2 regions of the Mycobacterium sp. SMC-2 genome follow, and region 1 is predicted to be linked to the other one. Evidence: predicted binding sites of a transcription regulator. Region 1 holds the regulator's gene; the other holds the start of a gene.

Evidence for each region. The regulator HspR, encoded in region 1, represses chaperone genes until heat shock. The targets are predictions, from matches to a motif close to ANNTGAGTNNNNNNNACTCANNT.
Region 2: the regulator HspR is predicted to act here: its motif matches at 2,684-2,706, upstream of lon (endopeptidase La).

What each region holds. Positions count from the first base shown of each region.
Region 1 is NZ_CP079863.1:1,247,716-1,256,741, forward strand. It holds gene KXD96_RS05845 (amino acid permease) at 1-399, opposite strand, end outside; gene dnaK (molecular chaperone DnaK) at 769-2,628, shown strand; gene grpE (nucleotide exchange factor GrpE) at 2,625-3,260, shown strand; gene dnaJ (molecular chaperone DnaJ) at 3,314-4,495, shown strand; gene KXD96_RS05865 (heat shock protein transcriptional repressor HspR) at 4,495-4,881, shown strand; gene KXD96_RS05870 (oxygenase MpaB family protein) at 4,969-6,144, shown strand; gene KXD96_RS05875 (DUF5995 family protein) at 6,179-7,012, shown strand; gene KXD96_RS05880 (adenylate/guanylate cyclase domain-containing protein) at 7,026-9,026, opposite strand, start outside.
Region 2 is NZ_CP079863.1:3,616,586-3,625,611, forward strand. It holds gene KXD96_RS16825 (hypothetical protein) at 1-284, opposite strand, end outside; gene lon (endopeptidase La) at 351-2,672, opposite strand; gene KXD96_RS16835 (phytanoyl-CoA dioxygenase family protein) at 2,793-3,923, shown strand; gene KXD96_RS16840 (alpha-hydroxy acid oxidase) at 3,988-5,241, opposite strand; gene KXD96_RS16845 (DUF1810 domain-containing protein) at 5,260-5,697, shown strand; gene KXD96_RS16850 (alpha-amylase family protein) at 5,683-6,963, opposite strand; gene KXD96_RS16855 (alkyl hydroperoxide reductase) at 6,968-7,504, opposite strand; gene KXD96_RS16860 (peroxiredoxin) at 7,545-8,132, opposite strand; gene KXD96_RS16865 (hydrogen peroxide-inducible genes activator) at 8,234-9,026, shown strand, end outside.

The DNA.
Region 1 (9,026 bases):
CGTGCGCAACGTCGTCCAGTAGTGGCAGTAGTGCGCGATCGCGGTGGTATCCACGATCCCGGTCATCGCCCAGTTGAGGAAGTACAACCAGCCCGCAGCGAAAGCGGCCTTCTCGCCGAAGAATTCACGGGCATAGGACACGAAGGACCCCGACGAGGGGCGGTACAGCACGAGCTCGCCGAGGGCGCGCAGGATCAGGAAGACGAAGATGCCGCAGATCCCGTACACCAGGAACAACCCCGGTCCGGCCGACGCGAGCCGTCCTCCGGCCCCGAGGAACAGGCCGGTTCCGATGGCGCCGCCGAGCCCGATCATCTGTATCTGGCGGTTGTTGAGGCCCTTGTGATAGCCCGAGTCTTCGCGGGCGAGCCGCGCGGCGGCGCTGTCTTGCTGTGCCATCGAGCTCCTGCCGGGGTGGTCCAGGGAAGCCCAGGTTAGCCGATCGAGGCGCCGGCACGCTTGCTGACTGGCTCCGCTGCCCGTCGGGGCTTCACGATCGGCTCAGTGTGCGCCAAGGCGTACGGCGTGCGCTCAGGGCGCCATTTGGCCGGGATTTCCGCCCTGTACGCACGGCCAAAGCCCTCGCCGCACACTCGTCGGCGGCCCCCGGGAACAAGACCGCGAGCCCCACCGTTAGCATGATCGACAACTTGAGCGAACCAGGCTCAATACTGGCTTGACACCGCGGTGCCACCAAGAGCAGTCTTGAGCCGGGTTCACTCAGCATAGTGGCACAAAAGAAGCTCAACTCACTCAGGAGGAATCACTATGGCTCGTGCGGTCGGTATCGACCTCGGGACCACCAACTCCGTCGTCGCAGTCCTCGAGGGCGGTGACCCCGTCGTCGTCGCCAACTCCGAGGGCTCCCGGACGACCCCGTCCATCGTCGCTTTCGCGCGCAACGGCGAAGTACTCGTCGGTCAGCCCGCCAAGAACCAGGCGGTGACCAACGTCGACCGCACCATCCGTTCGGTCAAGCGGCACATGGGCACCGACTGGTCCATCGAGATCGACGACAAGAAATACACCGCGCAGGAGATCAGCGCGCGCGTGCTGATGAAGCTGAAGCGCGACGCCGAGGCGTACCTGGGCGAGGACATCACCGACGCGGTCATCACTGTGCCGGCGTACTTCAACGACGCCCAGCGTCAGGCCACCAAGGAGGCCGGCCAGATCGCCGGCCTGAACGTGCTGCGCATCGTCAACGAGCCCACCGCCGCGGCGCTGGCCTACGGCCTGGACAAGGGCTCCAAGGAACAGACCATCCTGGTCTTCGACCTCGGTGGCGGCACCTTCGACGTCTCGTTGCTCGAGATCGGCGAGGGCGTGGTCGAGGTCCGCGCCACCAGCGGTGACAACCACCTGGGTGGTGACGACTGGGACGACCGGATCGTCAACTGGCTCGTCGACAAGTTCAAGGGCACCAGCGGTATCGACCTGACCAAGGACAAGATGGCGATGCAGCGGCTGCGTGAAGCCGCCGAGAAGGCCAAGATCGAGCTCTCCAGCTCGCAGAGCACCTCGATCAACCTGCCTTACATCACCGTCGACGCGGACAAGAACCCGCTGTTCCTCGACGAGCAGCTGACCCGCGCCGAGTTCCAGAAGATCACCCAAGACCTGCTGGACCGCACCCGGCAGCCGTTCAAGTCGGTGATTTCCGACGCCGGCATCTCGGTGGCCGACATCGACCACGTGGTGCTGGTGGGTGGTTCCACCCGCATGCCCGCGGTGACCGAACTGGTCAAGGAGCTCACCGGCGGCAAGGAGCCCAACAAGGGCGTCAACCCCGACGAGGTGGTGGCCGTGGGCGCCGCGCTGCAGGCGGGTGTCCTCAAGGGCGAGGTGAAAGACGTTCTGCTGCTTGACGTCACGCCGCTGAGCCTGGGTATCGAGACCAAGGGTGGCGTGATGACCAAGCTCATCGAGCGCAACACCACGATCCCCACCAAGCGGTCGGAGACCTTCACCACGGCCGACGACAACCAGCCGTCGGTGCAGATCCAGGTCTACCAGGGTGAGCGCGAAATCGCTTCGCACAACAAGCTGCTCGGCTCCTTCGAGCTGACCGGCATCCCGCCGGCTCCCCGCGGCGTCCCGCAGATCGAGGTCACCTTCGACATCGACGCCAACGGCATCGTGCACGTCACGGCCAAGGACAAGGGCACCGGCAAGGAGAACACGATCAAGATCCAGGAGGGCTCCGGCCTGTCCAAGGAGGAGATCGACCGGATGATCAAGGACGCCGAGGCGCACGCCGAGGAGGACCGCCAGCGGCGCGAGGAGGCCGACATCCGCAACCAGGCCGAATCGCTGGTCTACCAGACGGAGAAGTTCGTCAAGGACCAGCGCGAGGCCGAGGGCGGCTCGAAGGTTCCCGAGGACACACTGTCCAAGGTGGACGCGGCGATCGCCGAGGCCAAGTCGGCCCTGGGCGGCACCGACATCTCCGCGATCAAGTCGGCGATGGAGAAGCTGGGCCAGGAGTCCCAGGCGCTCGGCCAAGCCATCTACGAGGCGACCCAAGCCGCGGGTGGGCAGGCCGGCGGCGAGCCCGGCGGCCCGTCCGGCTCCGCCGATGACGTCGTGGACGCGGAGGTGGTCGACGACGACCGGGAGTCCAAGTGACCGAAGGCAATCCACATGAGCAGGTGACCGTCACCGACAAGCGGCGGATCGATCCTAAGACCGGTGAAGTACGGCACGTCTCGCCCGGCCCAACGCCGGGCGAGGCGGCGCCGGAACCTGCGATCACCGCATCGGGCGGCGCCGCAGCTGACAAGGTCGTCGAGCTGACCGCCGATCTGCAACGGGTCCAGGCCGACTTCGCCAACTACCGCAAGCGGGCGCTGCGCGACCAGCAGGCCGCGGCGGACCGGGCCAAGGCCGGCGTCGTCACCCAGTTGTTGGGCGTGCTCGACGATCTGGAACGGGCCCGCAAGCACGGGGACCTGGAGTCGGGCCCGCTGAAGTCGGTGGCCGACAAGCTGGACAGCGCGCTGTCCGGGCTGGGCCTGACGGCGTTCGGCGAGGAAGGCGAGGACTTCGACCCGGTGCTGCACGAGGCCGTCCAGCACGAGGGTGACGGCGGCGACGGTTCCAAGCCGGTGATCGGCACCGTCATGCGGCAGGGTTACAAACTGGGCGACCAGGTCCTGCGGCACGCTCTGGTCGCTGTCGTCGACACGGTGGCCGACGACGGTGCCGCGGCGGCCGAGCCGGTCGAATCGGACGATAATCCCGGCGAATCCGGTGAATAGACCACACAATCAGCACAACAACAGAACGGAAAGGTGAGAGGGGGTGACGCGACATGGCCCAGCGAGAATGGGTCGAAAAGGACTTCTACAAGGAGCTGGGCGTCTCCTCTGACGCCAGTCCCGAAGAGATCAAACGCGCCTACCGGAAGCTGGCACGCGACCTGCATCCGGACGCCAACCCCGACAATCCGGCCGCCGGCGAGCGATTCAAAGCGGTGTCGGAGGCGCACAACGTGTTGTCGGATCCGGCGAAGCGCAAGGAGTACGACGAAACCCGCCGCCTGTTCGCGGGCGGTGGTTTCGGCGGCGGCCGCCGGTTCGACACCGGCGGCTTCGGTGGCTTCAACGTCGGTGGCGACGGTGCCGAGTTCAACCTCAACGACTTGTTCGATGCCGCCGGCCGAACCGGCGGCACCAACATCGGTGACCTGTTCGGCGGCCTGTTCGGGCGCGGCGCCGGCGCCCGTCCCAGCCGGCCGCGACGCGGCAACGACCTGGAGACCGAGACGCAGCTGGATTTCGTCGAGGCCGCCAAGGGCGTGGCCATGCCGTTGCGGCTGACCAGCCCGGCGCCGTGCACCAACTGCCATGGCAGCGGCGCGCGGCCGGGCACCAGCCCGAAGGTGTGCCCCGCCTGCAACGGTTCCGGTGTTATCAGCCGCAACCAGGGCGCGTTCGGGTTCTCCGAGCCCTGCACCGATTGCCGGGGCAGCGGCTCGATCATCGAGCACCCCTGCGACGAGTGCAAGGGCACCGGGGTCACCACCCGGACCCGCACCATCAACGTGCGGATCCCGCCGGGCGTCGAGGACGGGCAGCGCATCCGGCTGCCCGGGCAGGGCGAGGCCGGGCTGCGCGGGGCGCCGTCGGGTGACCTGTACGTGACGGTGCATGTGCGGCCGCACAAGGTGTTTGGCCGCGACGGCGACGACCTCACCGTGACCGTTCCGGTCAGCTTCGCCGAATTAGCTTTGGGCTCAACGATTTCGGTGCCCACACTGGACGGCAAGGTCGGCGTCCGGGTGCCCAAGGGCACCTCCGACGGCCGCATCCTGCGGGTGCGCGGGCGCGGCGTCCCCAAGCGCAGCGGCGGCAACGGGGACCTGCTGGTCACCGTCAAGGTCGCCGTGCCGCCGAACGTGGAGGGCGCCGCGGCCGACGCGCTGCAGGCGTACGCGGCCGCGGAGCGAGCCAGTGGGTTCGACCCGCGCGCGGGATGGGCGGGTAACCGCTGATGGCGAAGAATGCACGGGAGGACTCCCGGACCTTCCTGATCTCGGTGGCCGCCGAGTTGGCCGGCATGCACGCCCAGACCCTGCGCACCTACGATCGCCTTGGGCTGGTCACCCCGCGCCGCACTTCCGGTGGGGGACGGCGCTATTCGGAGCGCGACGTCGACCTGCTGCGCGAGGTGCAGCGGCTGTCCCAGGACGAAGGGGTCAACCTCGCCGGGATCAAGCGCATCATCGAGCTGACCAACCAGGTCGAGGCGTTGCAGTCGCGGGTGCAGGAGCTCACCGAGGAGCTGGCGCAGGTGCGCGCCGGGCAGCGCCGCGACCTGGCGGTGGTGCCCAAGAGCACCGCCGTGGTGGTGTGGCAGCCGCGCCGAACGCGCGGCTGATCACACGCTGCCGTGCTCCGGGTTCGATCTGAATTAACTGGCCATATGCCCTAGCAAAAACCGCTAGTGATCTGACATGCTGCCTGGATGGCGGGCGCACACGGCGGCTCCCGATGGTCGGACGAGCTGCTCAATGGCAAGCGGCAACAGGGGGATCCGCTGGCCGACGCGGCGGTCGACGAACTGTTCAAGCACGCCAACGTCCAGGCGGTCAACGATCTCATGCGCACCCTGGTGAGCAATGACCAGCCGGTGCCGGCGGGTTTGCCAGTCGAGATACAGAAGTATCTGGCCGCGGCTCCCCCGGCGCTGCCGCACTGGGCCGACCCCGACAAGATCAAGCGCGGGCAGCAGTTGTTCGAAGAATGGGGCCTGCAGATCTCACTGTGTCTGTTCTGCGCATCGTTGCCCACGGCGTACGCGGCGGCCAAGGGCGTGAAGGTGCTCAGTCGGACCGCCCAGCTCGAAACCAATGCGCGCAGGCGGGTGATAGAGACCGGCCAGTTCTTGATGAACGTGCTCGCCGTCGACAGCTTCGAGCCACAGGGCAAGGGCTTTCGCACCATCGAGCACGTCCGCCTGATGCACGCCGCCGTGCGCAAGATGATCGAGGCCCGCAATGGGCAGCGCCCCGGCTTCTGGGATCCCAACTGGGGCATACCGATCAACCAGGAAGACCTCGCCGGCACGATGCTCTCGTTCTCCTATGTGCCTGTCGGGCCGATGCGCCAGTTGGGTGTCGACGTGTCCACCGACGACAAAGAGGCCTACCTGCATCTGTGGAACGTCATCGCCCACCTGCTCGGCGTCGATGACGACATGCTGGTGGAAGGCATCGACGATGCCACCGCCCTGGTCGAGACGATCCGGCGTCGGCAGTTCAGGGCGTCGCCGGAAGGGCGGGCAATGGCCGCCGCGCTCATGGAGCTGCTCGACGAGCTGACGCCCGGGCACGCGTTCGACAAATCGATTCCGCCGTTGATCCGTCACCTGGCCGGAGACGAGATCGCCGACATGCTGGGTGTGCCGCCGTCGAGCCTTACCGACGACCTCGGGCGGCTCACTCGCGTCGGCAACTGGTTCTGGGTGCGCATCTTCGGCCGGACCTTGCGCAATTCTCCGCGTTACCGACTGGTCTCGGGCCTGGTCCGTCCATTCGGGCGCGAATTGATGCAGGGGCTCTTCACATTTCAGCGTGGCGGGGTGCGAGCGCAGTTCGACATACCCGATCACCTGGCCACCAAATGGGAGCTTTCGGCGTGAAATCTCGCCATTTCGATGATAAGGAAGGTCCTCCATGACCGCTCCTACGCCGCCCCCATTGGGTCTACTCGGTCGGCCCAATACGATCGAAGATGTCTTGCGCAACATCGATCAGATCGTTGACTGGGCCACCAAGACCGAGAGCCACATCGGCTACTTCGCCGTTCTCTACAAGAGGACCACCCTGGCGATTCGGGATGCGGTGAGCGATAACGTCTTCGACGACGGGCCGCGCATGGAAAGGCTCGACATCGCTTTCGCCACAAGGTATTTCAACGCGTTGAATGCGTACTTTCACCCGGCCAAAGGTGACGGTTCGGCCCTGCCGTGGAAGGTCACGTTCGTCGGCGACCACGACGGTCAGGCGATCATCCTGCAGCACATGATGGCAGGGATGAATGCGCACATCACATTCGATCTGGGGCTGGCCGTCCACGCGGTCGCGGCCCAGTCGATGGACAGCCTCGAAGAGGATTACAACCGCGTCAACAAAATCTTGTACAAGCAGCTGCCGGGCGTGCTGAAGGTCCTCGATACGCTTTCTCCGGAGTTGCGCTGGACCCGCTGGCTGATACCGGGCGAGATCGGCGTCATTGAGCGTTCGCTGAAGAAGCTGCGCAAGGGAGCTTGGGACTTCGCCTATTACCTGGCGACGCACTCATCGAGCGCTGCGGAGCGGACAGTGCATCAGGAGGCCTGGACGGCCGCACTCGGTTCCTGGTATCTGACGCCGCCCGCGCGGTTCTCTCCGTTCCCCGCGCTCCTTCGCGTCATTGCCAAGCATGAAAGCCGAGATGTGGTCAGTAACCTCAGCGCGCTCGAAGACGTGTCGAACTCTCCGCACAAGCCGCGGAAGGGTTACCGCTGATCCGGCCACAGGGTTACGAAAGGATGCACTGTGCCCGCGCGAATTCCGGCCACCGAGCGTCGCCGGGGAAGCGGCGGACAACCTCGGCCAGCGCGGACCGATCACCGTCGATGTCGAAAAGATCGAGCATGCAACGCAACTCGAAGAGCGTCGCACCTTGTTGCCGGGCGAACCCGAGCGCATCCGTCAGGGCGTTGTGACGTTCCCGCGGCTCGGTGAACGTCAGTGCGCGTACGCGCATTAGCTCGCCGTCGTAGAAGTGCATTCCGGTCTCTTCAGCATGCTGCAGAGCCATCTCCAACCGCTCCCGCGCCCGCTGCCCCGCACCCGCGGCTATCAGAAGGCGGCCAATGATCGCATCGTGAAACGTCAGGAACATCTTGAGGTGCATGCGCCGGGATCCGTCCACCCATCGCGTTACTTTCTCCGCTCGGGCGGCCAGCGTGGCGGGGTCGGCGTCAGCTTCCAGCGCCGCCAACGCATTGACGGTGGCGTGTTCGGTTCTGCCGACCCACTGCCACAGGTCGAGTCCCGATTGCTCGCTGAGCTTGAGCAGCTCCGCGACAATGGTCGCGGCCTCGTCGATTTGGCCGCTCTCCAACCGCACCCAGATTTCCATGTAGTAGGTGTTCGCCCTGTTGTAGACGTTCCGCGGAAATGCAAGGCCATCGCAGCGCCGGAACGAATCAGTCAACTCCGCGTGGGCGCGGTCGAGGTCTCCGCACACCGTGTGCGTCAGCGCCATGTACATGTGCGCCAACGAGATCGGGTCGACGTTCACCCACCAGGCGGTGTCCAGCACATTCGGATCTGCGCGGGAACCATCGGCCAGGGCCCGGAGCAGATGTGTCCGGGCGGCCGCGAAATCACCTTCCAGCCAGACGACGGAACCCAATACCGAGGCGATTGCCGGAAGACTCCATGGGCGATTCATGGTGATTCGGGCGGACAGTGAATCGATCAGCTCATGCGCCCGGCGCAGTTCGGCCCGCGGCACGTAGTAACCGATCAGCCCGGTCAGCGTGGTAAGCAATTCGTCTTCGTAGTTGCCGGTACTCGCCAAGGCCAGGCATCGTTGGAAGTCTGCGGGGCCCTCACCGCTCATGCTGCCCTGGGTCGCACCCGTCAGGAATCCGCGTTCCATCCGGATGGCCATTTCTTTTCGGTCCCGTTCCGGTCTCGCCGCGCAGTTGGTGAGCTGGAAGAGGGCGTCCGTGAGGCAAACGACCGCTTCTTGTAGAGCGCCGCGCCGTCGGGCGTTGGCCGAAGCCATGTGGTAGGCATCGACGGCTTCCTCGTAGTGGTGCGCCTGCGCGAAATGGCTTGCGACCACTCGCCAATCCGGTTCGGCCGAGTCCGCCACGTCGACCAGTGCGCGGGCGGCTCGCGCGTGCAAGTCACGGCCCAGGGAGGGCGGAGCCAACTCAGCGGCCACCTCACGGAACAGCTCATGCCGGAATCGCCAGCCATTGGTCCCGCGTCGCTCGAGCACACGCGCGTGCACCAGTTCGGTGACGACGTCGTCGACGCCCTTGGGGTCGTGTCCTACCACGGCGCGAAGCAGCGGGAGGTCGCCTGCGCGCCCGATGACGGCGGCCGCTTCCACCACGGGCACCACCTCGGGACGGGAGTGATGCAGTCGGGCGAACAGCGGCTCGTACAACGCCTCGGGCACCCCGGAATACGCTCCGGTGCCGTCGAGTTCACCCACGAGGTGTTCGATGTAGAACGGCACCCCATCGCATCGGTTGAGCACCTCGGTCCGCTGGTCCTTGGGAACCGCCGGGTCCAGCGCGGTGATCAGCGCGTCGGACTGCTCATCGGTCAGCGGTGAAAGCTCGAAAAGCTGTACCGGCCAACCGGTTTGCAGCCAGTCGCCATCGCGTCCGGTCAAGACCACCAGCAGCCGGCCGTCAGCGCCGGTGAGCAACGAGTTGACTAGCTCCACAGTGGACTGGTCGAACCACTGCACATCCTCGGCGATGACGAGTCCGGCTTGATCGCCCACGCAGGC
Region 2 (9,026 bases), 2.4 Mb from region 1:
TTCACCGGGCCTTCCTGAAGCGCATCCCAACGCTGGTCGATGGCCCGCCCGGCGAGCTTGGGAACCGACGACAACGTGCCGAGAACCCGTTGGGAAGTGAGCACCAGGGAGCCGACATAACCGCGAACGGTGCCCTTGGAGACAAAGCCGGGGACCGAGCCGGTGAACCGAAAAGTGACGGGAAGGAATTCGGCAAGATGGAGAATTCCCTCCGGTTCGACTTCCGCCCGCATGTCGGTGGGAAGGTTGCCAATGCGTAGCAATCTGCGCAAGATCACGGCCATCTACGGACCCTAACGTACTCGGCCGGGATGCGAGCGAGTTTGCTGCGCATCCCGGCCAGGCACATCTCAAGCGGCGAGCGTCGCGGTCTCCGCCACCGGTCCCAGCGCCTGCGCGACGATGTCGGCGACGTCGGTCATCGGCCGCACGTCTAGCGCGGCGAGCACCTCGGCGGGCACGTCATCCAGATCGGGCTCGTTGCGCGCCGGGATGAAGACCGTCGACAGGCCGGCCCGTTGGGCCGCCAGCAGCTTCTGCTTCACGCCGCCGATCGGCAACACCCGCCCGTTCAGCGTGACCTCGCCGGTCATGCCGACATCGGAGCGCACCTGCCGTCCGGTGGCCATCGACACCAGGGCGGTCACCATGGTGACACCGGCCGACGGGCCGTCCTTGGGCACCGCCCCGGCGGGCACGTGCACGTGGATGCGCCGGTCGAGGGCCTCGGGTTGGACCCCCAACTCCGCGGCGTGGGAGCGCACGTAGGACAGCGCGATCTGCGCCGACTCCTTCATGACGTCACCCAGCTGACCGGTCAGCTGCAAACCCGCCTCGCCGTCGGTGGCGCCGGCCTCGATGTAGAGCACGTCGCCGCCCAGGCCGGTCACGGCCAGCCCGGTGGCCACGCCGGGCACCGCCGTGCGTTCGGCCGAATCCGGGGTGAACCGCGGACGTCCGAGGTAGTCGACCAGGTCCGGCTCGTCGATGGTGATCGGCCCGGCGCTTTCCGCCAGCTTGGTGGTCACCTTGCGCAGCGCCTTGGCCAGCAGCCGCTCGAACTGCCGCACACCGGGCTCCCGGGTGTAGTCGGCGGCGATCTTGCGCAACGCGGCATCGGTGACGGTCACCTCGTCGTCGGTCAGCGCCGCCCGTTCCCGCTGCCGCGGCAGCAGGTAGTCGCGGGCGATGGCGACCTTGTCGTCCTCGGTGTAGCCGTCGATCTGCACCAGTTCCATGCGGTCCAGCAGGGCCGACGGAATGTTCTCGATCACGTTGGCGGTGGCCAGGAACACCACGTCGGACAGGTCCAGATCCAGATCCAGGTAGTGATCCCGGAACGTGTGGTTTTGCGCCGGGTCCAAGACCTCCAGCAAGGCCGCCGAGGGGTCGCCCCGATAGTCGGAACCGACCTTGTCGATCTCGTCCAGCAACACGACGGGGTTCATCGTCCCCGCCTCGCCGATCGCGCGCACGATCCGGCCCGGCAACGCGCCGACGTAGGTGCGCCGGTGCCCGCGGATCTCGGCCTCGTCGCGCACCCCGCCCAGGGCGACGCGCACGAACTTGCGGCCCAGCGCCCGGGCCACGCTCTCACCCAGCGACGTCTTGCCGACGCCGGGGGGACCGGCCAGCACCATCACCGCGCCGGAGCCCCGGCCGCCGACGACCTGCAGCCCCCGCTGGGCGCGGCGGGCCCGCACGGCCAAGTATTCGACGATGCGGTCCTTGACGTCGTCCAGCCCGTGGTGGTCGGCGTCCAGGACGCCGCGCGCGGCCTTCAGGTCCGTCGAGTCCTCGGTCCGCACGTTCCAGGGCAGGTCGAGCACGGTGTCCAGCCAGGTGCGGATCCAGCCGCTCTCCGGGCTTTGGTCGCTCGAGCGTTCCAGCTTGCCGACCTCGCGCAGCGCGGCCTCCCGCACCTTCTCGGGCAGGTCGGCGGCCTCGACGCGGGCGCGGTAATCGTCGGACCCATCGGGCTCGCCCTCGCCCAGCTCCTTGCGGATGGCGGCCAGCTGCTGGCGCAGCAGGAACTCCTTCTGCGTCTTCTCCATGCCCTCGCGCACGTCCTCGGCGATCTTGTCGTTGACCTCGACCTCGGCCAGGTGCGTGCTGGTCCAGTCGATCAGCACGCGCAGCCGCTCGGCGACGTCCACCGTCTCCACCAGCTGCCGCTTCTGCTCGCTGGACAGGTAGGACGCGTAGCCGGAAGTGTCCGCCAGCGCCGACGGGTCGGTCAGCCTGTTGACGTAGTCGACGATCTCCCAGGCCTCGCGCCGTTGCAGCATGGCCAGCAGCAGCTTGCGGTACTCAGCCGTCAGCGCCTTGATCTCGTCCGTCGTCTCGGCCTCGGGAACCTCGGTCACCTCGACCCACAGCGCCGCGCCGGGCCCGGACGCTCCCGTCCCGATCTGCGCCCTGCGCTCACCGCGCACGACGGCCGCGGTGCCGCCGCCCGCGATGCGTCCGACCTGCAATATCTTGGCGATCACACCGTGTGACGGGTACCTGTCGTCCAGGCGGGGCGCGATCAGCAGCTGCCCCGATTCACTTGCCTGGGCGGCGTCAATCGCCGTGCGCGCGGCCTCGTCGAGCGCGATCGGAACGACCATCCCGGGCAACACGATGGTGTCGGTGACAAACAGCACCGGCACCGATTTGGCTTCAGCCATCAATCCTCCAAAACTGAGTCTGATGCGCTCAACCCAGCCCGGGGCCGGTTTGTTCCCCGTTTGCCGCCGCCCTGCGGCTAAGTGCTGGCTCTCACACTGGCGGTCTTGGATAATCGGCGCGTGGCGCTGACGCACCCCGCCCCGACCGCGCTTGACCCGGATGTGCTCGCATCCGCGGCCAGAGATCTCACCTCCACCGGCTCCATCACCTTCCTGGTCGACGACGACGCCGTCACTTACACCGTCGAGGGCTCGACGATCCGCGTCACCGAGGGGCAGCGCACCGCGGACGCCGTCGTGCGCCTTTCCCGACGGGCCTGGGACGACCTGGTTGGCCAAATCCGCACGGCCATCAACCTGCTGCTCAGCGGTGAATTGTCCTTCGAGCGGGGCGGCTTCGACCAGCTGGCCGACTGGGACCCGGCCCTGCGGTACCTCCACGCCGGCATCCCGCCCTACGATCCGGCGCGAGCCGACCTGAAGGGGCGCGACCCGCTCGCCACGTTCACGCTCGACGCCGAGGACGCCGAGTTGACCGCACAGTTGCAAACCATGGGGTACCTGCACGTCAAGGGGGTCTTCGGCGCCGAAGAGATGCGTGCCGCCAACCGCGAGATCGACCGCCTCGCGGCCCGGGCCCGGCCCGGGGACGACCGTTCGTGGTGGGTCACCGCCGAGGACGGCGGCAGCGTGCTGTGCCGATTGGTCTACGCGACGCTGCGCTCGCCCGTCCTCGCCGCACTGGAAAACGATCCCAGGGTGCGCAGGCTGGGCACCCTCGTCAATCCCGCGCTGCGGCCCGCACCCGACCGGATGGAAGGCAGCGCGGTATTGCTCAAAGTGCCCGGGAACACCAGCGGGCTAGCCAACATCCCCTGGCATCAGGACTGTGGGATGGGTGGACACGCGCTCATGTGCCCCGCGGTCAGCGTCGGCATTCAACTCACCGGCTCGGACGCCGCGACCGGCAACCTTCGCGTGGTCCCCGGCAGCCATGGTCAGGCGATCCATTACCGGTGGGAACAGCGGTTCCAACAGGTACCGGAGGTGAGCATCGACACCGCCCCCGGCGACGCCACCGTCCACATCCAGGACCTGATGCACGCCTCGCCCCGGCCGACCGGCGCCGGCGGCCGCCGCACGATGTACGTCACGCACTATCCGCCGCAACTCTTCGAGCACGTCGGGCCCGGCGAGGCCTTCAACGACCTGGTACGCAACCGCACCGAGCGGGTCGCCCGCCTGCAGTAACGCCGGGATTGCCGCCATGGTCGTAGGCGGCACCCACGGCACGACCCCCACGGCAATCTCGGCGCTATCGAACAGGCCCCAGGCGCCGCAATTGCGTCACGTGCCTGGGGGAGAGCTCCTCGAGGCAGGTGACCCCCAGCAGCCGCATCGTCCGGATCACCCCGTCGGCCAAGATCTCGATCGCGCGCGTCACCCCCGCTTGGCCGCCGGCCATCAACCCGTACAGGTAGGCCCGCCCCACCAGCGTGCACCGCGCGCCCAGCGCGACCGCGGCCACGATGTCGGCGCCGGACATGATGCCGGTATCGACGAGGATTTCGGTGTCCTCGCCGACCTCACGCGCGACCTCCGGCAACAGATGGAACGGCACGGGAGCCCGATCCAGTTGGCGCCCACCGTGGTTCGACAACACGATGCCGTCGACACCGCGCTCGACGGCCGCGCGGGCGTCGTCGAGCGTCTGGATGCCCTTGACGACCAACTTGCCCGGCCACTGGGCCTTGATCCACTCCAGGTCATCGAAGGTCAGGCTAGGGTCGAACATGGTGCTCAGGTACTCGGCGACAGTCCCCGGCCAGCGGTCCAGAGACGCGAACGCCAGCGGCTCGGTGGTCAGCAGGTCGAACCACCATTTCGGGTGCGGCACCGCATCCAGGACGGTGCGCAGCGTCAGCGTCGGCGGGATCGTCATCCCGTTGCGGTTGTCGCGCAGCCGCGCGCCGGAGACCGGCACGTCGACCGTGGCCAGCAGGGTGTCGAAACCCGCGTCGGCCGCGCGCCGCACCAGCGCCATCGAGCGTTCGCGGTCGCGCCACATGTAGAGCTGAAACCACTTCCTGCCCTGGGGAACAGCGGTCGCCAAGTCCTCGATCGCGCAGGTGCCGAGCGTGGACAGCGAGAACGGGATGCCCGCCTTGGCCGCCGCCGCCGCGCCGGCGATCTCGCCCTCGGTGTGCATCAACCGGGTGAACCCGGTGGGCGCGATGCCGAACGGCAGGACGACCGGTTGACCCAGGACATTCCAGCCGGCGGTGACGTTGCTGACGTCACGCAGGATCGTCGGGTGAAACTCGATGTCGCGGAAGGCTTGTCGAGCGCGTTCGAGGGAAATCTCGTCCTCGGCGGCGCCGTCGGTGTAGTCGAACGCCGCCTTGGGCGTGCGCCGTTTGGCGATGCGTCGCAGGTCCCCGATGGTGTACGCGGCGTCGAGGCGGCGCTTGGTCGCGTTGAACCGAGGGCGCTTGAACTGGATCAGCGGCGCGAGATCGCGCACCTTGGGCACTCGTCGCCGGACGGCCTTTCGTCGTTCAAGTTCCATCTGTGCAACCGTAGTCACATGCAACCGGAGAGCGACCCCTTCGACCTCGAGCGCTTCGTCGGCGCGCAGGCCCCGGTGTACCGCAACGTCGTCGAAGAACTGCGTGCCGGGCGAAAACGCAGCCACTGGATGTGGTTTGTCTTCCCCCAGCTACGCGGCCTGGGCGGCAGCCCGACCGCGGTGCACTACGGCATCTCGTCTCTCGACGAGGCCCGCGCATACCTGCGCCATGAGATCCTCGGGCCGCGATTACATGAGTGCGCCCGGCTGGTCAACGAGGTGCAGCACCGATCCGTCGGCGACATCTTCGGCTCGCCCGACGACCTGAAGTTGTGTTCGTCGATGACCCTGTTCGCCCACGCGACCACGGACAACGAGGACTTCCTCGCCGTCCTCGACAAGTACTACGACGGCCGGCAGGACCAGCTGACGCTGCAGCGCCTAGACCCCGCTTAGGATCCGCCAGCCGTGCGGCTCGACGACCACCGCGTCGAGGACCTCCTGCGGTGGCGCCGAGGACCCGCCGAGCACCTGCCGGTGGGGCGTCCCGAGTTCCGAGAGCGCCAGCCGCATCGGCTCGTCGCCGATGTTCAGCGCGACCAGTAGCGCGTCTTCGCCGCTGCGCGTCTCGTACACGTAGTGGCGGTTTTCCAGCCGCAAGGCGGTGGTGGACGCCCGGTGCAGCCACGGGTGCCGACGGCGCAACCCGATCAGGAACTGGTGCAGCGCCCACACTTCCGCACCGAACGCATCCAATTCCAGTGGGGGAGAACTGAATTCGGGCCGCACCGCGTCGTCGCCGCCGTAGCGCTCCTCCTTGACGCCCCGGAACCCCAGCTCGTCGCCCGCGTACACGCTGGGCACACCCCCGACGGTCAGCAGGATCACCAGCGCGTGCGCCACATGCCTGGAGTTCTCGAGCTGGCTGGCGATGCGGGTGACGTCGTGGTTGCCGATGAAGGTGAGCGGGGCGAAGCCGGCCAGAAACTCGGCATGCCGCTGCAGGGCCCAGTCCAGCTCGAAGAAGTTTCCGTCGTTGAGGCTGCTCCAGATCGCCTTCCACAGCTCGTATTGGGTGGCCGAGTCGAAGGTGGCGGCCCGCACCACCGCGGCGTAGTCGCCGTGGATGAGCTCGCCGACGAACCAGGCGTCCGGGAACCGCTCGCGCACCCGTGGCAGCGTCGACGCCCAAAACCTTTCCGGCACCGTGTAAGCCGCGTCGAGGCGCCAGCCGTCGGCGCCGCGTTCCAGCCAGTGCGCCATCACGTCCGCGGTGTAGCCGATGACTTCGGGGTTGTCGTGGTTGAGCGTGATCAGCTCCGAATGGCCCTCGAACGTCCCCCCGGTGAACCATCCGGCCGCACCCTGCCGGTAGCGGGGAAAGTCCACGCCGACGTGGTTGAACACGCCGTCGAGCAGGATGCGCAGGCCGCGGCGGTGGGCCTCGGCCACCAGGTGGTCGAAATCGGCGTCGTCACCGAGCCGGGGGTCGATGCGGTAGTGGTCGGTGGTGTCGTAACCGTGTGTGCGCGAGGCGAAGATCGGCCCCAGCGCCACGCCCGAGGCACCCAGTGCGATGGCGTGGTCGAACCAGTCGGCGAGCCGCCGCAGCCGGTGTTCGTCCGGCCGCGGCGGCTCCGACGACGCGGGAAAGGCGCCGACGAACCCCAGGGGATAGACCTGCCACCAGATCGCGTGCTCTACCCAGCCCGGTGCCGTCACTGCGTCAGCCGACGGTGGCCAGCGTCTGGGAGGCGACGATCGCTTGGGCCACGCCCGAAACGATCGCCGCGGCCTTGAGCGCCTCCTGGATGGACTCCCGGGTTACGCCCGACTCGCGCAGCGTGTGCTCGTGGGCGGCCACGCAGTCCGGGCATCCATTGATCGACGACACGGCGAAACACCACAGCTCGAAGTTCGCCTTCTCCACGCCGGGATTGGCGATGATGTTCATCCGCAATCCCGCACGCAGATCGTCGTATTTCCCGTCGAGAAAGCCCCGGCCGCGGTAGAACACGTTGTTCATGCCCATGATCGAGGCGGCTCCCAGCGCCGCGTTGTACGCCTCGGCGGACAGGATGTCCGCCGCCTCGGCACCAATCTCGCTGATTACCTGGGGGTTCCGCGTCGCCGCGGCGCTCGCCAGCAGCGTGCCCCACAGCTGTTCGTCGTTGAGCTCGGTCGTGCGCGTGATCGAGCCCAGGTTGAGCTTGAGGTCCTTGGCGTACTCGGGCAGCACTTCCTTGAGGTTTTCGACGCTCATCTCGCCTCCTAATCAGGCCTTGTACCCGGCCGGGCGCGAACTAAGCCGACGCCTTGAGCAGCTCGGTGGCGTTCAGCGTCGGGTCGCCCTTGCGCCAGTTGCAGGCGCATAGCTCGTCGGACTGCAGCGCGTCCAGGACCCGCAGCACTTCCTCCACGTTGCGTCCCACGGATCCGGCGGTGACCGAAACGAATTGGATCTCGTTGTTCGGGTCCACCAGGAAGGTCGCCCGGTCGGCCACACCGTCGGCGTTGAGGACGCCGGTGGCCAGGCTCAGTTCCCGCTTGATGTCCGAGAGCATGGGGAACGGCAAGTTCTTCAGGTCCTCGTGCCGGGCCCGCCAGTTGAAGTGCACGAACTCGCTGTCGATCGAGACACCCAGGACTTGCGCGTCGCGGTCTTCGAACTCGTCGTTCAGCTTGCCGAACGCGGCGATCTCGGTCGGGCACACGAAGGTGAAGTCCTTGGGCCAGAAGAACACAACGCGCCACTTGCCTTCGTGGTCCTCGTTGGTGATGGTGGTGAAGTAGTCGCCGGGCTGCTTGGCGTCGACCTTGGACAGGTCGCCGGCGATCAACGCGGTGAGCTCGTAGGCGGGAAACTGGTCGCCGATGGTCAGCAAAGGCATGGCTCTCCTAATTTGGATTAACTCAAGATTAGCTTTCCCTGTCATGGTGCCCACATGCCCTGTCTGAAGTAAAGGTGATATTTCCCACTACACTTATAGGCATGCCCGATAAGACTTATCAGCCCACCATCGCCGGCCTGCGGGCCTTCGTCGCGATCGCCGAAAAGCGTCAGTTCAGCGGCGCCGCAACCACTCTCGGCGTCAGCCAGTCCACCTTGTCGCAGGGGCTGGCGGCGCTGGAGGCCGGGCTCGGCACCCAACTGATCGAGCGCTCGACACGGCGTGTCCTCTTGACGCCGGAGGGCACCGACCTCCTACCGCGCGCCCAGGACGTCATCGAGGCGATGGACGCGTTCAGTGCCGCGGCCGCGGGGGCATCCGATCCGCTGCGGGCCGGGATGCGGCTGGGACTGATCCCGACGGTGGCGCCCTACGTGCTGCCGACCGTGCTGGCCGGCCTCTCCGAACAATTCCCGGGCATGACGTTGCGGGTGACGGAAGACCAGACCGAACGGCTGCTGACGGTGTTGCGCGAAGGGGCGCTGGACGCGGCGCTCATCGCTTTGCCGGACGACACCAGCGGGATCGCCGCGATCCCGATCTACGACGAGGACTTCGTGCTGGCACTACCGCCCGGGCATCCGCTGGCCGGAAAACGCCGCGTCCCGGCGGCGGCACTGGCCGACCTACCGCTGCTGCTGCTGGACGAGGGGCACTGCCTGCGCGACCAGGCTCTGGACGTCTGCCACAAGGCGGGCGTGCGGCCGGAGCTGGCCAACACCCGCGCGGCGTCGCTGGCCACCGCGGTGCAATGCGTGACCGGCGGCCTCGGGGTGACGCTGATTCCGCAGAGCGCGGTGCCTGTCGAGGCGACCAGAAGCCGCCTGGGTCTGG